Linked DNA regions of Constrictibacter sp. MBR-5. The protein of the gene in region 2 interacts with the protein of the main gene of each other region in a pairwise test. Links are inferred from orthologs where the notes say so. Each region holds a gene or a part of one and is shown on either strand. Other genes may lie near its edges.

Region 1 (9,971 bases), on a different replicon or contig from region 2:
AGCAGGTCCGCTCGATGGCGGAGCAGAAGTACAAGTACGGCTTCGTCACCGACATCGAATCGGACACCGCGCCGAAGGGGCTGAGCGAGGACACTGTCCGGTTCATCTCGGCGAAGAAGAACGAGCCGGAATGGCTGCTCGAATGGCGGCTGAAGGCGTTTCGCCATTGGGTGAAGCAGGCGAAGAACGAGGGCGAGCCGACCTGGGCAAAGCTCGACTTCGCGCCGATCGACTATCAGGACGCCTACTACTATTCGGCGCCGAAGGCGAAGGACGGCCCGAAGAGCCTCGACGAGGTCGACCCGGAGCTGCTGAAGACCTACGAGAAGCTGGGCATCCCGCTGCGCGAGCAGGAGATGCTGGCCGGCGTCGCGGTCGACGCGGTGTTCGACAGCGTGTCGGTGGCGACGACCTTCAAGAAGAAGCTGGAAGACGTCGGCGTCATCTTCTGTTCGATCTCCGAGGCGGTGCAGAAGCACCCGGAGCTGGTGCGGAAATATCTCGGCACCGTGGTGCCGTACAGCGACAACTTCTTCGCGACGCTGAACTCTGCGGTCTTCACCGACGGGTCGTTCGTCTACATCCCGAAGGGCGTGCGCTGCCCGATGGAGCTGTCGACCTACTTCCGGATCAATGCGGCGAACACCGGGCAGTTCGAGCGGACGCTGATCATCGCCGACGCCGACTCCTACGTCAGCTACCTGGAGGGCTGCACCGCGCCGATGCGCGACGAGAACCAGCTGCATGCGGCGGTGGTCGAACTGATCGCGCTGGACGACGCCGAGATCAAGTACTCGACCGTCCAGAACTGGTATCCGGGCGACGAGAACGGCGTCGGCGGCATCTACAATTTCGTCACCAAACGCGGCGCCTGCCGCGGCCGCAACTCCAAGATCGCCTGGACCCAGGTCGAGACGGGATCGGCGATCACCTGGAAGTATCCGTCCTGCATCCTGCAGGGCGACAATTCGGTGGGTGAGTTCTACTCGATCGCCATCACGAACAACATGCAGCAGGCCGATACCGGCACGAAGATGATCCACCTGGGCAAGAACACCCGCTCGCGGATCATCTCCAAGGGCATTTCGGCCGGCCGCGCGCAGAACACCTATCGCGGCTTGGTGCGGGTCGCACCGAAGGCGCAGGGTGCGCGCAACTACACCCAGTGCGACAGCCTGCTGATCGGCGACAAGTGCGGCGCGCACACCTTCCCGTACATCGAGAGCCAGAACCGGTCGGCGCGGGTCGAGCACGAGGCGACCACTTCGAAGATCAGCGAGGACCAGCTCTTCTACTGCCGCCAGCGCGGCATCGCCGAGGAAGACGCCGTCTCGCTGATCGTCAACGGCTTCTGCCGCGAGGTGCTGCAGCAGCTGCCGATGGAGTTCGCGGTCGAGGCGCAGAAGCTCGTCGGGATCAGCCTGGAGGGCAGCGTCGGCTGACGCCCGCGCCCTCCTCTCACAGCCAACCACCCTTCCCCGGCCCGGCCGGGGAAGCGCCGCCGCAACAGGTGGAACGGAAACGATGATCGAAATCAGCAATCTGCACGTGAACGTCGCCGACAAGCCGATCCTGAAGGGCATCGACCTCAAGGTCGGCACCGGCGAGGTCCACGCCATCATGGGCCCGAACGGGTCGGGCAAGTCGACGCTGGCTTATGCGCTGGCCGGCCGTCCCGGCTACGAAGTGACCGACGGTTCTGTGCGCTTCGCCGGCGTCGACCTGCTGGAGCTGGAGCCGGAGGAGCGTGCGGTCGCCGGCCTGTTCCTGGCGTTCCAGTATCCGGTCGAACTGCCCGGCGTCACCGGCATGACCTTCCTGAAGACGGCGCTCAACGCGGTGCGCAAGGCGCGCGGCGACAGCGAACTGGACGCGATGCAGTTCCTGCGCCTGATCCGCGAGAAGACCAAGGAACTGGGCATCAGCGAGGACATGCTGAAGCGCGCCGTGAACGTCGGCTTCTCGGGCGGCGAGAAGAAGCGCAACGAGGCGCTGCAGATGGCGGTCCTCGACCCGAAGCTGGCGGTGCTGGACGAGACCGACAGCGGCCTGGACATCGACGCCCTGCGCATCGTCGCGGACGGCGTGAACAAGCTGCGCTCGCCGGAACGGTCGATGATCGTCATCACCCACTATCAGCGCCTGCTCGACTACATCGTGCCGGACCGGGTGCACGTCCTGGCGCACGGCCGGATCGTGAAATCGGGCGGCAAGGAACTGGCGCTCGAACTCGAGGAGAAGGGCTACGGCGCGTTCCTGGAGGCCGCCGCCTGATCGGGCGCGCGAGGCCTCCGCAGCGACTGCCGACCCGCAACGGACGAATATGATGAGCCAACAGCCAGTCACATCCACGGCGGCCGCCGCTCCCGGTACGGAAGCGTTCGCCGAACAGTTCGCGGCCCTGAAGGACCGCCTGCCCGGCGCCGGCGCGCCCGCGGTCGCGGCGCTGCGCGAGGCCGGCCTGAAGCGGTTCTCGTCGGTCGGCTGGCCGCACAACAAGATCGAGGCGTGGAAGTACACGACCCTGCGTCCGCTGGGCGGGATCGGCTTCTCCGCTGCGGCCGTTGAGTTGGGTGCGTCCGTCCAGGACGCGCCGCGCAGCCTGTTCTCCGAGACGGCGGCGCGGGTCGTGCTGGTCAACGGCCATGTCCGCCGCGACCTGTCGCAGCTGGACGGCCTGCCGCGCGGCGTATCGCTGCGCACGCTGGCCGACGTGCTGCGCGACGACCCGGCGCTGCTGGACGGCATGATGGCGCCGTCGGCGGAAGACCCCGAGCAGCCGATGGCCGCCCTCAACCTCGCGCTGATGAGCGACGGCGTGGTGCTGGTCGTCGAACCGGGTGCCGCGGTCGAGGCGCCGATCGAGGTGATGCACCTGATCGTTCCCGGCGACGCCGCACCGGCGGTGCACGTCCGTTCCGCCGTGATCGTGCGCGACGGCGGCCGGGCGACGCTGGCCGAGCGGCACATCGCGCTGGACGGCGGTGCCTATCTGGCCAACGGCGCCACCGACATCGTCGTCGAACAGGGTGGGACGCTGCTGCACGTCAAGGTGCAATCAGAGTCGGTCGACGCCTATCACCTGCACGCCAACCGCGTGCGCATCGCCCAGGACGCCCGCTATCACAGCGTCGTCCTGTCCCGGGGTGCCAAGCTGGCCCGCAACCAGATCGACGCGGTGATCGAGGGTACGGGCGCCGAGTGCCTGCTGGACGGCATCTATGCCGGCAGCGGGAAACAGCTGCTCGACCATTCGAGCCTGATCGAGCACGCCGCGCCGCACGCCCGGTCCCGGCAGGTCTATCACGGCGTGCTCGACGACCAGTCGCGAGGCGTCTTCCAGGGCAAGATCATCGTCCGCCAGCCGGCGCAAAAGACCGACGGGCACCAGCTCAACCGGGCGCTGCTGCTCTCCGAGGGTGCCGAGATCGACGCCAAGCCGGCGCTCGAGATCTATGCCGACGACGTGAAGTGCAGCCACGGCTCGACCGCCGGGGACATCGACGCCGACGCACTCTTCTATCTGCGTGCCCGCGGCATCCCCGAGGCCGAGGCCCGCGGACTGCTGGTCGGCGCGTTCCTGGACGAAGTGCTGGAGCACCTGCCGGAAGGGCCTGTCCGCACCGCGCTTTCGGACGAGGTGCGCTCCTGGCATACCGGAGGCCGGCCATGACGCTTTCGCAGCCTCTGGCCGCCGCCCGGACGGACGCGCGCCCGAACTTCGACGTGGAGCGCGTCCGCGAGGACTTTCCGATCCTGGCGCGGCCCGTCCATGGCAAGCGCCTCGCCTTCCTCGACAGCGGCGCCAGCGCGCAGAAGCCGCGGCAGGTCATCGAGGCGATGCGCGCCGCCTACGAGGAGACCTATGCGAACGTCCATCGGGGCGTGTACTTCCTCAGCCAGCGCAGCACGGACCTGTTCGAGGGCGCGCGGGAAAAGGTCGGCCGCTTCCTGAATGCGCCGTCGCACGAGAACATCGTCTTCACGCGCAACACGACCGAGGCGATCAACCTCGTCGCGGCGAGTTGGGGCCGGACGTTCCTGCGAGAGGGCGACGAGGTGATCATCTCGGCGCTGGAGCACCATGCCAACATCGTGCCCTGGCACCTGCTGAAGCGCGAGAAGGGCATCGTCCTGAAGATCGCGCCGATCGACGACGACGGGAATTTCCTGCTCGACGCCTTCGCCGACCTGCTGACCGATCGCACCCGCCTCGTCTCGATCACGCACATCTCGAACGCGATCGGGACGATCGTGCCGGTCGCCGAGGTGATCCGCCTCGCCCATGCGCGCGGCGTGCCGGTGCTGGTCGACGGCAGTCAGGCGGCGCCGCACATCAACGTCGACGTACAGGCGCTGGACGCGGATTTCTACGCCTTCACCGGCCATAAGGTGTACGGCCCGACCGGCATCGGCGTCCTCTACGGCAAGAGCGACCTGCTGGCCTCGATGCCGCCCTACCAGGGCGGCGGCGACATGATCGAGACGGTGACCGAGCAGGAATCGACCTTCAAGGATCCGCCGTTCCGCTTCGAGGCGGGAACGCCGGCGATCGTCGAGGCGATCGGACTGGGTGCCGCGATCGACTATGTCGAGGCGCTCGGCTGGGACAACCTGCACGCGCACGAGCGCGACCTGTCCGCCTACATGGCGCAGCGGCTGGGTACGGTCGAAGGGCTCACAGTGGTCGGCAATGCACGCGAGAAGGCCGGAATCACGTCCTTCGTCATGGAATGCGCGCACCCGCACGACATGGGCACGATCCTCGACCGCGCCGGGGTCGCGGTGCGCGCCGGGCATCATTGCGCCCAGCCGCTGATGGAGCGTTACGACGTGGCGGCGACGGTGCGCGCTTCGCTCGGCCTCTACAACAACCGTGCTGACGTCGACCAGCTGGTCGAGGGACTGCAGCAGGTTCGGGAGATCTTCGGCTGATGGACGATCTGCGCGAACTGTACCAGGAAGTGATCCTGGACCACGGCAAGCATCCGCGGAACAAGCGCCACCCGGAGCATGTGACGCATGCGGCGCACGGCAACAATCCGCTCTGCGGCGACAAGGTCACGATCTACCTCGTGATCGGCGAGGGCGACCGCATCGAGGACGTCGCCTTCGAGGGGCGCGGTTGCGCCATATCGACGGCCTCGGCGTCGCTAATGACCGAGATCGTCAAGGGGAAGACCGAGGCCGAGGCGCGGGCGCTGTTCGAGCGCTTCCACGCCATGTGCACCGACGATTCCTACGTCTCCGCCGGCGACGACGAGATCGACCCCGAATCGATGGACCGCCTGCAGGTCATGGCCGGCATTCGGCAGTTCCCGATGCGGGTGAAGTGCGCCACCCTGCCCTGGCATACGCTGACTGCGGCGATGGCGGGCAAGGAAAAGGCCTCCACGGAGTGATGCGGTGATGGACAGCGACGCACTGCGCGACTTCATGCCGACCGGCGCCTCGAGCGGTGCCGGCGACGACGGCGAGTTCCGCGCCCATGCCGGGGCTCCGCTGGAGCCGGGCGAGGCCGTGGCAGACCGCGAGGCAGTCATCGCCGCGCTGAAGACCGTGCACGACCCGGAAATTCCGGTGAACATCTACGACCTGGGCCTGATCTACGAACTCGACATCGCCGAGGACGGCTCCGCGCAGATCGAGATGACGCTGACCGCGCCCGGCTGCCCCGTGGCCGGCGAGATGCCGGGCATGGTCGCCGGCGCCGTCGCAGGCGTGCAGGGCATCGGGCAGGTCGACGTCACGCTGACCTTCGATCCGCCATGGACGCCGGAGCGCATGTCCGAAGAGGCACGCGTCGCCTTGGACATGTGGTGACGCGTCCTCATATCCTCTGAAGCAGCACCGCTGCGCGTAACCGAACCAACGGGAAGCTGAGATGGACCGACCGCCCGTCATCACTCTCACCGATGCCGCCGTCGACCGCGTGAAGGCGCTGATGTCGAGGACCACCGACCCGGTCCTCGGCCTGCGCATCGGCGTGAAGACCAAAGGCTGCTCCGGCATGAGCTATTCGGTCGAGTACGCCAAGGAGCAGAAGCGCTTCGAGGACAAGGTCGAGCAGAAGGGCGTCACGCTCTTCATCGACCCGACGGCGGTGATGTTCATCGTCGGGTCGGAGATGGATTACGTCGAGGACAAGTTCGAATCCGGCTTCGTCTTCCGCAATCCGAACGAGAAGGGCCGTTGCGGCTGCGGCGAATCCTTCCACGTCTGATCGCCGACGCCCTCGATGTCGAGGAAGGTCGCCCTGATCACCGGCGCCACCGGACAGGATGGCGCCTATCTCTCCGAAATCCTTCTCGATCGCGGCTATGAGGTGCACGGGCTGAAGCGGCGGTCGTCGTCGTTCAACACCGGCCGGGTCGACCATCTCTACGTCGACCCGCACGAGGGCCCGACGCGCTTTCACCTGCACCACGGCGACATGACCGACGCCACCGGCCTGATCCGGCTGGTGCAGGAGGTGCAGCCGACCGAGATCTACAATCTCGCGGCGCAGAGCCACGTGCTGGTCAGCTTTGAGACGCCGGAATACACCGCCAACGCCGACGCGCTCGGCACGTTGCGGCTGCTCGAGGCGATCCGCATCCTGAAGCTCGAGGACCGGGTGCGCTTCTATCAGGCGTCGACCTCGGAGCTCTACGGCAACGCCCGCGCCCCGCAGGACGAGAGCACGCCGTTCCAGCCGCGCAGCCCCTACGGCGTCGCCAAGCTGTATGCCTACTGGATCACGGTGAACTACCGCGAGGCATACGGCATGCACGCGTCAAACGGCATCCTCTTCAACCACGAGAGCCCGATCCGCGGCGAGACCTTCGTCACCCGCAAGATCACCCGTGCCGTCGCCGCTATTACGCATGGGCGGCAGCGCACCCTGTGGCTCGGCAATCTCGACGCGAAGCGCGATTGGGGCCATGCGCGCGACTATGCCGAAGGCATGGCGCTGATCGCCGCCCAGGACGAACCCGACGACTACGTGCTCGCCACCGGCGAGGCACATTCGGTACGCGCCTTCGTCGAGCGCGCGTTCGGCCATGCCGGGCGCCGGATCGTCTGGCAGGGTTCGGGAACGGAAGAGGTCGGCAGCGACGCGGCGACGGGCGAGACCCTCGTCGCGATCGATCCGCGCTATTTCCGGCCGACCGAGGTGGAGCATCTGGTCGGCGACGCACGCAAGGCGCGCGAGCGGCTCGGCTGGCGGCCGAAGACGAGCTTCGACGACCTGGTGCGCGAGATGGTCGAGGCCGATCTCGCCGCCGTGGACGCCACCGCGCGTAACGGCCATGACTGAGCGCACCTACGACCTGCGCGGCAAACGCGTCTGGGTCGCCGGTCACCGCGGCATGGTCGGCTCGGCCTTGGTGCGACGGCTGGCCGAAACGGGCTGCGAGATCCTGACCGCGCCGCGCGACCGCGTCGACCTGCGCCGGCAGGTGGAGACCGAGGCCTGGATGGCCGAGGCCCGGCCGCAGGCCGTATTCCTCGCGGCGGCGCGCGTCGGCGGCATCCTCGCCAACGACAGCCGGCCGGCCGATTTCATCTACGACAACCTGATGATCGAGGCGAACGTCATCGACGCCGCATGGCGCTGCGGGGTCGAGAAGCTGCTGTTCCTCGGGTCGTCCTGCATCTATCCGCGCGATGCGGCGCAGCCGATCGCCGAGCCGGTACTGCTCTCCGGACCGCTCGAGCCGACCAACGAATGGTATGCGATCGCCAAGATCGCCGGGATAAAGCTCTGCCAGGCCTATCGCCGCCAGCACGGCGCGAACTTCATCGCCGCCATGCCGACCAACCTCTACGGACCCGGCGACACCTACGACCTGGCGGCGTCGCACGTCATCCCGGCACTGATCGCCAAGATGCACCGGGCGCACGAGACGGGCGCCGCCACGGTCGACATCTGGGGCAGCGGCCGGCCGCGGCGCGAGTTTCTCTATGTCGACGACCTGGCCGACGCCCTCGTCTGGCTGATGGAACGCTACGACGGCGAGACCCACGTGAACGTCGGCACGGGCGAAGACCTGAGCATCGCCGATCTCGCGCGCCGGATCGGGGATGTCGTAGGCTTCCGCGGCGACCTGGCGTTCGATACCACGAAGCCGGACGGCACCCCGCGCAAGCTGCTCGACGTCTCGCGCCTGCGCGACCTCGGCTGGACCGCCACGACGCCGCTCGCCGAGGGGCTCGCGCGGACCTATGAGGACTTCCGCCGCCGCGGAGCGCCCGGCGTCGCCCGGCCTGACGTCGCCCCGGCCTGACGCCGCCAGAGGAGCCCGGAGGCGCCGATGAACCAGGTTCCCGCCATCGCCCAGCAGATCTGGGACATGAAGTACCGGCTGAAGGGACCGGACGGCGCGCCCCTGGAGGCCACCGTCCAGGACACCTGGCGCCGGGTCGCCCGCGCGCTCGCCGCCGTCGAGGCGCCCGAGCGGCGGGCGGAATCGGAGGCGGCCTTCTACGACGCGCTGGACGGTTACGGCTTCGTGCCGGCGGGGCGCATTCTGGCCGGCGCCGGCACCGACCGCCGGGTGACTCTCTTCAACTGCTTCGTCATGGGCACGATCCCCGACGATATGACGGGCATCTTCGACCAGTTGAAGGAAGCCGCGCTGACCATGCAGCAGGGCGGCGGCATCGGCTACGACTTCTCCACCCTGCGGCCGCGCGGCGCGCCGGTGAAGGGTGTCGGCGCCGACGCCTCGGGGCCGGTCACCTTCATGGACGTCTGGGACTCGATGTGCCGGGCGATCATGAGTGCCGGCTCCCGCCGCGGCGCCATGATGGCGACCCTGCGCTGCGACCATCCCGACATCGAGGAGTTCATCGACGCCAAGCGCGATCCGGCGCGGCTGCGCAACTTTAACCTGTCCGTCCTGGTCACCGACGCCTTCATGGACGCCGTGGACCGTGACCTGCCCTGGGATCTCGTGTTCGACGGCCGCACCTACCGCACCGTGCCCGCGCGCGGGCTGTGGGAACGGATCATGCGGGGGACCTACGCCTATGCGGAACCCGGCGTCATCTTCATCGACCGCATCAACCGCCTGAACAATCTGCACTATTGCGAGACCATCCAGGCGACGAACCCGTGCGGCGAGCAGCCCCTGCCCCCCTACGGCGCCTGCCTCCTCGGGTCGATCAATCTGGCGCGGCTCGTCGTCCAGCCCTTCGGGCCGGAGGCGCGGCTCGACGGCGAACGGCTGAAGTCGCTGGTCGCCACGGCCGTCCGCATGATGGACAATGTCGTCGACGCCTCCAACTTCCCGCTGCCGCAGCAGGCGCAGGAGGCACGCGCCAAACGGCGCATAGGTCTGGGCGTCACCGGCCTCGCCGATGCGCTCGCCCTGTGCCGCGTGCGCTACGGCAGCGAGGAGTCGCTCCGCCTGACGGGCGAGTGGCTCGCGGCGGTGCGGCGCGAGGCCTATCTGGCGTCCACGGCGCTCGCCGCGGAGAAGGGTCCCTTCCCGCTCTTCGACCGCGAGCCATTCCTGGCGGGCGAGAATGTCCGCACGCTCGATCCGGACGTGCGCGCGGCCATCGCCGAACACGGCATCCGCAATGCGCTCCTGACGTCGATCGCGCCCACCGGCACGATCTCGCTGTTCGCCGGCAACGTGTCGTCGGGGATCGAACCGATTTTCAGCTTCGCCTTCACCCGCGCCGTCCTGATGCCGGACGGCAGCCGGCGCGAAGAAGAGGTCGTCGACTACGCTGTCGCGGCGTGGCGGGAATCTGCGGGCGAGGAAGCGCTGCCGGACTGGTTCGTCGACGCCGGATCGCTGACGCCGCACGAGCATGTCGCGATGCAGGCCGTGGCGCAGACCTATGTCGACAGTTCGATCTCCAAGACGATCAATCTGCCGGAGACGATCGGCTTCGACGCGTTCCAGGATGTCTACCTCGAAGCATGGCGCACCGGCTGCAAGGGCTGCACGACCTATCGGCCGAACGAGGTCACC
Region 2 (9,998 bases):
CCCGCGCGGACGCCGCCCGATGATCTGGAACGCCCTCCTGCTCGCCCTGCGCGCCATCCGGCGCAACCTGATGCGGTCGTTCCTGACCGTGCTCGGCGTGGTGATCGGCGTGGCGGCGGTCGTGACGATGGTCACGCTGGGCAACGGCGCCACCCGCTCCGTATCCGACCAGATCTCCAGCATGGGCAGCAACCTGCTGATCGCCCTGCCCGGCCAGCGGTTCGGTCCCGGATCGGACAGCGCCGCGAAGTTCAAGGATGCGGACGTCGAGGCGATCCGCGATCAGATCCCCGCGGTCACGGCCGTGGCCCCCGTCGTGACCACCACGGCCACGGCGGTCTATCAGGCGGCGAACTGGTCGACGATCGTCAGCGGCAGCAACGACGACTATTTCACCGCCGGCAACTGGCAGCTGGCCGCCGGCCGGCCGTTCAACGACGCCGAGGAACGCTCCGGCCGCGCGGTCTGCGTGATCGGCGAGACCGTGCGCAGCAAGCTCTTCGGCCGGCAGAACCCCGTCGGCGCCGACATCCGGATCAAGCAGTTCACCTGCGAGGTCATCGGCCTGCTGAAGTCCAAGGGCCAGTCCGCGATGGGCTCGGACCAGGACGACACGGTGATCATGCCGCTGCGAACGGTGCAGCGCCGCCTCGCCGGCAGCCAGGACGTCAACCGCATCATGGTCTCGGTGCGCGACGACGCCTCGATCGACGGCGCCAAGGCCGGGATGACCAGCCTTCTGCGCGAACGGCGCAAGATCGGCGAGACCGAGGACGACGACTTCCAGGTCATGGACACGCGCCAGATCTCGGAGACGCTGACCGGCACCACCCGGATCCTGACGGCGCTGCTCGGCGCGGTGGCGGCTGTCAGCCTGCTCGTCGGCGGCGTCGGCATCATGAACATCATGCTGGTGTCGGTCACCGAGCGCACGCGCGAGATCGGCACCCGGCTGGCGATCGGCGCCCTGGAGCGCGAGGTCCTGCTGCAGTTCCTGATCGAAGCTGTCGTGCTGTCCAGCTTCGGCGGTGTGACCGGCATCCTCCTCGCCACCGCCGCCTCCATCGGCCTGTCGAGCCTGATGGGCATTCCCTACGTGTTCGACCCAGGCATCAACCTGCTGGCCTTCCTGTTCTCGGCCGCGATCGGCGTCATCTTCGGCTTCTTCCCCGCCCGCCGCGCCGCCCGCCTCGACCCTATCGTGGCGCTCCGGCACGAGTAGCGGCGGCACGCACGAAACCGGCCGCGGCAGCGGCCGAGATCGTCACGGCGCCCGGCGTCGGCCGCGCAGCCGCCGCACCAGACGCTCGCAGGCGTGCTCGCAGTGGAGCCGGCAGAGCGCCCCCACCTCCTCGGCGTCGCCCCGGCGGAAGGCCTCGAAGATTGCGACATGCTCGTTCTGGACCTGGTCGACGCTGCCGGTGACGAGTGCGCCGACGCGGATGTATCGCTCGACGTTGTTTCGCAGAACGACCATCATCCGAAGCAGGTGGGCGCGGCCGCAGGGCTGGAAGAGCCGGTCGTGGAACGCCCGGTTTCGCTCGGCGAAACTGTCGATGTCGGCGGTCGAGGCGATCGCCATGCCGTCCATCCGATGCAGCAGCGCTTCCAGTTCCGCGACGTCCTGCGCGGTGCGCCGTTGCGTCGCCAGAAAGCCTGCCCGTTGCTCCAGCATGCGGCGCAGGTCGAAGATCTCCTCGATTTCGTCCGGGTCGAGCGAGGCGACCACGTAGCCTCGCCGCGGGCGCTGCACCACCAAGCCCTCGACCTCGAGCCGGCGCAGCGCTTCGCGCACCGGCACCCTGCTCACGCCCAGTGTCGCCGCCAGGCTTTCCTGGCGCAGTGCCTGCCCCTCCTCCATCGCTCCGCCGAGGATTTCGTCGCGGAGCCACGCGTATGCCACGTCTGGCATCGTGGGCACGTCGGCGGGGGTACGGGGGAGGGCTCGCATGAGTGAAATATGAGGCTGGCCGAAGCGTCCGGTCAAGAATTGCATATTGTATCCAATTCGCGTTACCGTCCGCACGCTCCGGTCGCACCGGCTCGCACATCACCCGGCGGGAGCCGAGACGCCCACAATCGCTCGCAAGGGAGGCTAAGCATGTCCCAGAAGATCCCCGGCAGACCCGTGGACGAAGCGCTCATGAAGGAAGTGTCGGCGGCGTTCAACAGCCGCGATGCCGACCGGATCGCCAGCTACTTCGCCGACGACGCCGTGTTCTACCTGTCCCGCGGGCCGGAGCCCGTCGGCCGCGCCCTGCGCGGCAAGGAGACCATCCGCAAGGCGATGGCGGACCGGTTCAAGGTGATCCCCGACATGCGCTGGGAGCACAAGGAGTACATCTACGCTGGCGACTGTGCGATCTCGATCTGGACCGTGAAGGGCAAGAGCGCCGACGGCGACGACCTGAACTGCCAGGGCTGCGACATCTATCGCTTCAAGGACGGCCTGATCGTCGAGAAGGACACCTACTGGAAGATGGTCGAGCAGAAGGACCGCCTGTAGGGCGGCCGCTCCCAACCGGGACGGCGGAGGATCGCGAGGCGCGGATCCTCCGCCTTTTTCCCGCTCCGGCCGAGAGCGCCGTCGGGCGACCCGCTCGTCACCGTCGCCGCGCGGGCTGCCTCGACCCTATCGTGGCGCCGAGGCACGAGTAACACGGGACCGCGCCGGGGAAGCGCGACCCGCACTACCATGCCCGGTGCAGGCGCCTCAACGGCCGCGCATCTTCCGCGCCGGCCTTCCCGATCCATGCATGAAGCCCTGCATCTCCTCCATCGTCAGATTGCCGTCGTCGTCGCCGTCGGCAGCGTTGAAGATGCGTTCGTGCGCCGCCTGGAACTCCTGCTTCGACAGCGCCCCGTCGCCGTCCGCGTCCATCAGGGCGAACATGAGGTGCATCATGTTCGGGCCGCGCATGCCGCCATCTCGGGGCCCCATCCCCGCGCCGGGGCCGCGACCGCCCATCATGCCACCCTGACCCATGCCGGGACCCATACCCTGGCCCATCCCTTGGCCCATCATCGGGCATCCCTGCCCCATGGCCTCGCCCATCGGGCACCCCTGGCCCATCATGCCACGGCCCATCATGGCGCCCTGGCCCGTGGATGCGTCGTTCGGCGCCTCGGCCGCGGGCGCCGCAGTCTGTGCGCGGGCGGCCGTCGGCACACTGGCCAGGGTGGCCGTCAGGGCCAGGGTCGCTGCCCCGAGCATCAGATTCCTGAGCATCACATGCATCTCCTCACTCCTTCAGTTTAGCGGGCCGTGGCCGAACCGGCGGAAACGTGCCGCCCGGAAATCCGGGCGGCCCTGCGGCGGCGATCGTTGCGGGACAGGATCGGGCCGGCATGAGCCCCCGCCCCGCGTCACCCTCACTGCTCCAGTCCGATCCGGCGGCCGGGTGCGCGAGCGTCGGCGGTCTGGTCGCGGCACCAGAACTCTATAGCACTGCCGAAGTTCCGATCTCTTGATCTCGGTCAAGTCGGGCGAAGCTGCGGGGGGTGCGGACGGGATCGTCGCGCGGCGAGCAGCCTCAGCGGCGCCGCGACGGCCGCATCTCGTCCAGCGTCACCGGCCGGAAGTTCCAGCAGTCGACGCCGACGTCGATCTGCCGCGGCAGGCCCTTCAGGCGGCCGTGGCTGTGGCCGTGCAGGTTGACGACGCCCTTGTGCATGCCGTTCCACGACCGGAACGGGTAGTGGCACAGGACCAGCCGCGCCTCGTCCACGGTGATCTCGGCATAGGGGGTAACGCTGGTCCAGCCGCGCAGGCGCAGCGCCTCGTCCTTGTCGTTGTTGCCGACGACCAGATGCTTGATGCCGTTGAGGCGCGCCAGCAGCGCCTCCATCTCCGGCGCCGGCACCCGCACGGCGAAGTCGCCCAGATGCCAGACCTCGTCGTTCGGTCCGACCGTCTCGTTCCAGCCTTCGACCATCGCGGCGTCCATCTCCGGCACGCTCGCGAACGGCCGCTTGAATAGGCTGCGCGCGCCGGCATGGCCGAAGTGGGTGTCCGCGGTGAAGAAGACCGTCACCGGGCTACCGGGCCGGGTTCAGGCCCATCTCCCAGAAGGCGATTTCCGCGACCGTCGCCTGCCGAAAGGTGCGGGCCAGCAGGTCGAAGCGGCCCTCGCCGCCGCGGATCGCCAGCAGCCGGTCGAGCTGTTCGGCGGCACCGCGCGCCACCTCCTGATAGTCCTCGCCCGCATACATCTCGATCCACGGCAGGTAGGGATTGCCCTCCCGCCGGGTCTGCGGATCGGCCGCGAGCCAGGCGCCGATCTCGGCGTAGCCGATGACGCACGGCACCAGCGCCGTGTGCAGGTCGAGCAGGTCGCCCGCCATGCCGCGCTCCAGGACGAAGCGCGTATAGGCGATGGTCGCCGGATCCTCCGGCAGCGCGGCCATCTCGGCCTCGGTCATGCCCCAGCCGGCGCAGAAGCGCACGTGCAGGCTCATCTCGGTGTCGAGCAGCACGGAGACCGACCGCGCCGCCCGCCGCATGTCCTCCAGCGTGTCCGCCTTGTAGACCGCGAGCGCATAGGCACGGGCGAAGTGGATCAGGAACAGGTAATCCTGGCCCAGATAGTGCCGGAAGCACGCCTGGGGCAGCGTGCCGGCGCCCAGTTCCCGGACGAAGCGGTGACGCGTGTACGCCGCCCACTCCGCCGGGCAGGACGCCTTCAGTCGCTCGAACAGTCCGTCGCCGGCCACCGGCTCAGCCCATCGCGCTGCGGGTCTCGGACGGCAGGCTGACGACGAGCCCGTCGAGATCGTCGGTCACGGTGATCTGGCACCCGAGACGCGAGGTCGGCGTCAGGCCGAAGGCGAGGTCGAGCATGTCCTCCTCGTCCTCGCTCGGCTCGTCGAGCCGCTCCGACCATTCGGGATCCACGATGACATGGCAGGTCGAGCAGGCGAGCGAGCCCTCGCAGGCGCCCTCGATGTCGATGTCGAACTTGCGCGCGATCTCCAGGATCGTCAGGCCGGACTGCGGTTCGACGTCACGCTTGCGCCCATCCGGGTAGATGAAAGTGACTTTCGGCATGGTTCCTCGCTGGCTGGCCGACACGTCATAGCGTCGCAGGGGCCCGCCGGAAAGCCCCGAACATAAGCCCCGAGCGCACCCCAAGGCGGGTGGATACCGGCCGGATGCGGGCTATGTAGCGATGCAGCGCCGGAGAACACACCGGCAGCAGCCCCCTTTTCCCGATTTTTCCGTCGATTGCCGTTTGACCGACACCCGACCCGGACGCCGGCCACGGATCCTCGCCGCCACGCTCTTCGCGATCGTCGTCGCGGCGGCAGTGACCTGGCCCTACTGGCCGACCGTGCCGCCGCGCTGGCTGCCCTGGACGCCGCTCGACATCGCCGATGCGCCGAACATGCTGACCGGCATCAAGCTGGCGCGGCTCGGCAGCGACGGCGTCGCCTGCCGTGCCGTGCTGCATGCCGCCGGACTCGGCTTCGAACCGGTGCCCGACCGCAGCACCGGGCCGGGCTGCGGCTTCGAGAATGCCGGACGCGCCGGCCGCGGCCTGACGATCTCCGGCAGCGTGACCGCCACCTGCCCGCTCGTCGTCTCCTGGGCCCTGTTCGAGCGGCACGCGCTGCAGCCTGCGGCGGAGCGGCATTTCGGCAGCCGCGTCAGCACCGCGCGCCACTACGGGACCTACGCCTGCCGCAATGTCTACGGCCGGAGCTCGGGACGCCGCAGCCAGCACGCCACGGCGAACGCGATCGACATCGCCGGCTTCACCCTCGACGACGGTACGACCGTCTCTTTGCAGCGTGACTGGAACGGCCCCGATGGCGACAAGGCGGCGTTCCTGGCCGATGTCCGTGACGGCGCCTGCCGCTTCTTCCGCGGTGTGCTGGGTCCTGACTACAACGCGGCGCACCGCGACCACTTCCACTTCGACCGCGGCCGCTGGAACGCCTGCCGCTGAGGCCGGTGGCCCTGGAGGCCCCGGCACCCGGTCCCGAACCGGGGTCGCCGCCCAGCGTTATGTCCCTGTTCCCTTTTCCCCGGAGTGACCAGCCACGTGAATCCACGCGATCCCCGGACGGCCGAGGCGGCACCGCCCCCGCTGGACGCATGGCGCACCGAGACGGCGACCCGGGCGACGGTCCTGCGCGACGCCGCCACCTATTTCGGCGTGCTGCGCAAGGCGCTGCTGGCGGCGGAGCGGGAGGTGGCGATCGTCGGCTGGGACATCGACAGCCGCACCCCGCTGGTCGGCGAGAGCGGCGAGCCCGACGACGCCCTGCCGCGCGAACTGAGCGCGTTCCTCAGCGCGCTGGTGAAGCGCCGCCCGAAGCTGAGGGTCCGCCTGCTGCTGTGGGACTATTCGGTGCTGTTCACGGCCGAGCGCGAGGCGATGGCGAGCTACACGCTGGGCTGGAGCACGCCGCGCCAGATCACCTTCTGCTTCGACGACTGCGTGCCGCTCGGCGCGTCGCATCACCAGAAGATCGTCCTGATCGACGACGCGGTCGCGTTCAGCGGCGGCATCGACCTCGCCATCCGTCGCTGGGACACGCCGGCGCACCGGGTGAAGGAGCCGCGCCGCGTCGATCCGGCCGGCAAGCCCTACCGCCCGTTTCACGACGTCCAGATGATGGTCGAGGGGCCGGCCGCACGCGCGATCGGCGATCTCGTCCGCAAACGCTGGCGCGCCGCCCGCTGCGAGACCCTGCAGGCACAGCCCGCCCCCGCGACGTCGCCCTGGCCCGCGGACGTGGCGCCGGATTTCCGAGACTGCCAGGTCTCGATCGCCCGCACACTGCCGGCCTTCCAGGGCGAGAGCGAGGTCCGCGAGGTCGAGCGGTGGTTCCTCGGCATGATCGCGCGGGCGGAACGCACGCTCTACATCGAGAACCAGTTCGTCACCGCGCCGAAACTGGCGAAGGCGATCGCGGCGCGGATCCGGGAGCGCCCCGAACTGGAAGTGCTCATCGTCGCCCCCCAGCAGTATCAGTCTTGGCTGGAATCGAAGACGATGCGCACGGGACGGATCGGCTTCGTCCAGGTGCTCGAGCGCGCCGGCGTGTCGGATCGCATCCGGCTGCTCACCCCGCTGGTCGAGGAAGACGGCGAACGCGCCGCCGTCATGGTCCACGCCAAGATCATGATCGTCGACGACACCTTCCTGCGGGTGGGCTCGGCCAACCTCAACAACCGCTCCCTCGGCACCGACACGGAATGCGACCTGATCGTCCACGGCACGGAGGAGCGACATCGCAAGGCGATCCGGGACGTGCGCGACGCACTGCTCGGCGAGCATCTGGGCGCCGAGGGCGCCACGGTGACGCAGGCGGTGGCCGATACGGGGTCCCTTTTCGGCGCGATCGACCGCCTCAACGGCGGGCCGCACCGCCTCGCCCCCTTGAAGGACGGCGAGATCGAGGATCGCGACGCCGCCGCGGCCATGGCGGCGGTCGCCGATCCCGAACGCCCCATCGACCCGGAGGTCTTCGTCGACATGATGGCCGAACGGCGCCCGGTACGGCGCAACCTTTCGGGCATCGCCCGGCTCACCCTGATCGCCGCGGCGGTCGCCGCCCTGGTCCTGGTCTGGCAGGTGACGCCGCTCCGCGAATATGCCGATTTCGCGACGGTCGAGCGCGCCGTCGCCACGATCGCGTCCGATCCGCTGGCGCCGGCCTACGTGATTCTCGGCTTCGTCGTCTCCGGCCTGGTCGCGTTTCCGGTCATGATCGCGATCGCCGTCACCGCCGTGACCTTCGGTGCATGGCTGGGGCTCGCCTATGCGGCGACCGGCGCGCTCGCCAGCGCCCTCGTCACCTACGGCGTGGGCGCGCTCGTCGGTGCGGGGCTCATCGAAAGCCTCCTCGGCCGCCGCTTCACCCGCATCAGCCGGCGCATCAAGGACAAGGGCATCCTGGCCGTCGCCGCGATCCGAATGGTTCCGATCGCTCCCTTCACGGTGATCAACCTGCTGGCCGGCGCCAGCCGCATCCGGCTGCGCGACTACACGATCGGCACGATGCTCGGCCTCACGCCGGGGCTCCTCGTCATCGCGCCGCTCGGACGGCAGGCGTACGAGGTGCTGACCGACCCGTCGATCGAGGACACGCTGATGCTCCTCGGACTGGCGCTCGTCTGGCTGACCGTGTCCTTTGGTCTGCAGCGCGTCGTCTCCCGCTACGAGAGATCGAATCGTTGACGGACAAGGGTTTGCGTACGATCCGGCTGATGAGCTGGAACATCCACGGCTGCGCGGGATCGGACGGGCTGCGGGACGCCGACAGGATCGTCGCACTGATCGACGAGATCGGGCCGGACGTGCTCGCGGTGCAGGAGGTCGACACGCGCTGCACCGGCGCCGGCGGCGAGGCACTCGTGGCGCTTCTCGCCGACGCGGTGGGCGAGCACCGGGCCGAAGCCTATACCCTGGTCGAGCCCGACGGCGAATACGGCCAGGCGCTGTTCAGCCGCCTGCCGCTGTTCGAGCACACGACCCACGACGTCTCGTGGCGCCGGCGCGAGCCGCGCCGCGTCATCGACGTGACCGTGGCAGCCGCCGGCTCGCGACTGCGCGTGCTGGCCACGCATCTTGGCCTGTCCCTGCGCGAGCGGCGCTTTCAGGCGGAACGCCTGGATCAGGCACTCGGGCCGCGGGTGGACGTGCCCACCGTCGTGCTCGGCGACTTCAACGACTGGCTGCCCTACGGGACGGTGTACCGGCGGCTGATCCCCAGGCTGCCGGTGGTGACGGACATCCGCACGTTTCCGGCCCGTCTGCCGCTGCTGACGCTCGACAGGATCTACGCCTCGAGCGAGCTGCAGCTGCTCGCCCCCCGGACGCTCCGCCATGCGAGGCGCGCTTCGGACCACCTGCCGGTGATCGCCGACCTCGTGCTGCCGGAGGCCCGGGACACGGGCGCGGAGCTCAGTGCATCATCAGGACCGGAATGGGCGACTGCGCCATCACCGTCCGCGTCGCACCGGCGATGACCATCTGGCGGATGCGCATGTGCGTAAAGGCGCCCATCACCAGCAGGCCGGCCCCCTGCTCCTTGCAGGTCTCGAGGATGAGCGAGCCGGTGGGGTCGTCGAACAGGCCGCCCGACTCGGACTTGACCGTCAGGGCCTCGGCCGACAGGCCGTGCGCGGCGAGATAGTCGCGCACCCCGACCGGCTCGCCCTCGCCGACGGCGAGAATGATCGTCCGCTGCGCGCCGCGCAGGAACGGCATCGCCGCCTTCAGCGCCCGCGCCGCCTCCGGGCTGTCGTTCCACGCGACGATCACCGTGCCGCGGTGCTCGGGCTTCGTCGCCGTCTCGGGCGGCACGAGATAGACGGGCCGGCCGGATTCGAACAGCACCGCCTCGATGTCGCGCTCGGTGGAGGAGGAGACGCCCTCGCCCGGCCGGGGGAACAGGACCAGGTCGGCGAGCCGTGCCCGCGCCGCGAGAATGTCGGCCTCCGAGCCGGTGGTCACGTCGAGGGTCGCATCGCTGCGGCCGGCCGCGACCTCGTCGAACAGGGCGCGCGCGCGCCGCTCGCGCTCCTGCGCCTCCGCCTCGGCCGCCTCGAGGATCATCTCCATTCCGGCGCCGGATCCGGCGCCGGCGGCGCCCGCCCCGGCATAGGCGATCGACATGGTGGGGTCTTGGTGGATGTGCGCGACCGCGAGCGACGCCTCAAACTGCGTCGCGAGATCGAGCCCCGCGACCAGCACGTCGCGCGACGGCACCTGCCCCGTCAGCGGAACCAGTATCTTCTTGATGCTCATCGCGTCCTCATCCGATCAGTGCACTGAACCGAAACGCATCCTCGCCTGCCGCGTTCCGGGCAATCCGGCGGCTACCGGCGTCCCCGCCTGCGCCCGTCGATCCGCGTCTCCCGCCGCAGCCAGCCCTTGCGCCAGAACACGAGGAGGAAAGCGAACGCGACCGCCGTCATGAGGCCGAGCGCGAAGGGATAACCAAAGTACCACCGCAACTCCGGCATGTTCCAGGGCGACTCGGAG

The links.
Region 1: the proteins of ABIE65_RS03725 (region 2) and ABIE65_RS14975 interact in binary tests that used the Escherichia coli proteins (3 or more experiments, as listed by UniProt). The link is inferred for Constrictibacter sp. MBR-5 from one-to-one orthologs.

Annotation. Positions count from the first base shown.
Region 1 is NZ_JBEPTK010000006.1:206,007-215,977, forward strand. The notes cover bases 4,649-7,553. They hold ABIE65_RS14975 (HesB/IscA family protein), read left to right. Parts: upstream 4,649-5,884; coding sequence 5,885-6,223; downstream 6,224-7,553. Other genes in these bases: ABIE65_RS14960 (cysteine desulfurase), read left to right, coding at 4,649-4,935; sufU (Fe-S cluster assembly sulfur transfer protein SufU), read left to right, coding at 4,935-5,402; ABIE65_RS14970 (SUF system Fe-S cluster assembly protein), read left to right, coding at 5,410-5,823; gmd (GDP-mannose 4,6-dehydratase), read left to right, coding at 6,239-7,300; fcl (GDP-L-fucose synthase), read left to right, coding at 7,293-7,553. Outside these bases: Fe-S cluster assembly protein SufB, read left to right, coding at 1-1,442; Fe-S cluster assembly ATPase SufC, read left to right, coding at 1,525-2,274; Fe-S cluster assembly protein SufD, read left to right, coding at 2,327-3,673; more of ABIE65_RS14960, read left to right, coding at 3,670-4,648; more of fcl, read left to right, coding at 7,554-8,270; ABIE65_RS14990 (adenosylcobalamin-dependent ribonucleoside-diphosphate reductase), read left to right, coding at 8,298-9,971. UniProt on the Escherichia coli protein: Is able to transfer iron-sulfur clusters to apo-ferredoxin. Multiple cycles of [2Fe2S] cluster formation and transfer are observed, suggesting that IscA acts catalytically.
Region 2 is NZ_JBEPTK010000001.1:762,800-772,797, forward strand. What follows is about bases 3,383-6,314. They hold ABIE65_RS03725 (ferredoxin family 2Fe-2S iron-sulfur cluster binding protein), read right to left. Parts: upstream 5,048-6,314; coding sequence 4,718-5,047; downstream 3,383-4,717. Other genes in these bases: ABIE65_RS03715 (metallophosphoesterase), read right to left, coding at 3,534-4,034; tenA (thiaminase II), read right to left, coding at 4,039-4,713; ABIE65_RS03730 (extensin-like domain-containing protein), read left to right, coding at 5,232-5,948; ABIE65_RS03735 (VTT domain-containing protein), read left to right, coding at 6,045-6,314. Also shown: ABIE65_RS03690 (ABC transporter ATP-binding protein), read left to right, coding at 1-23; ABIE65_RS03695 (ABC transporter permease), read left to right, coding at 20-1,222; ABIE65_RS03700 (GntR family transcriptional regulator), read right to left, coding at 1,265-1,912; ABIE65_RS03705 (nuclear transport factor 2 family protein), read left to right, coding at 2,102-2,506; ABIE65_RS03710 (EF-hand domain-containing protein), read right to left, coding at 2,714-3,229; more of ABIE65_RS03735, read left to right, coding at 6,315-8,189; ABIE65_RS03740 (endonuclease/exonuclease/phosphatase family protein), read left to right, coding at 8,186-8,980; ABIE65_RS03745 (universal stress protein), read right to left, coding at 8,916-9,761; magnesium/cobalt transporter CorA, read right to left, coding at 9,833-9,998. UniProt on the Escherichia coli protein: Ferredoxin are iron-sulfur proteins that transfer electrons in a wide variety of metabolic reactions. Although the function of this ferredoxin is unknown it is probable that it has a role as a cellular electron transfer protein.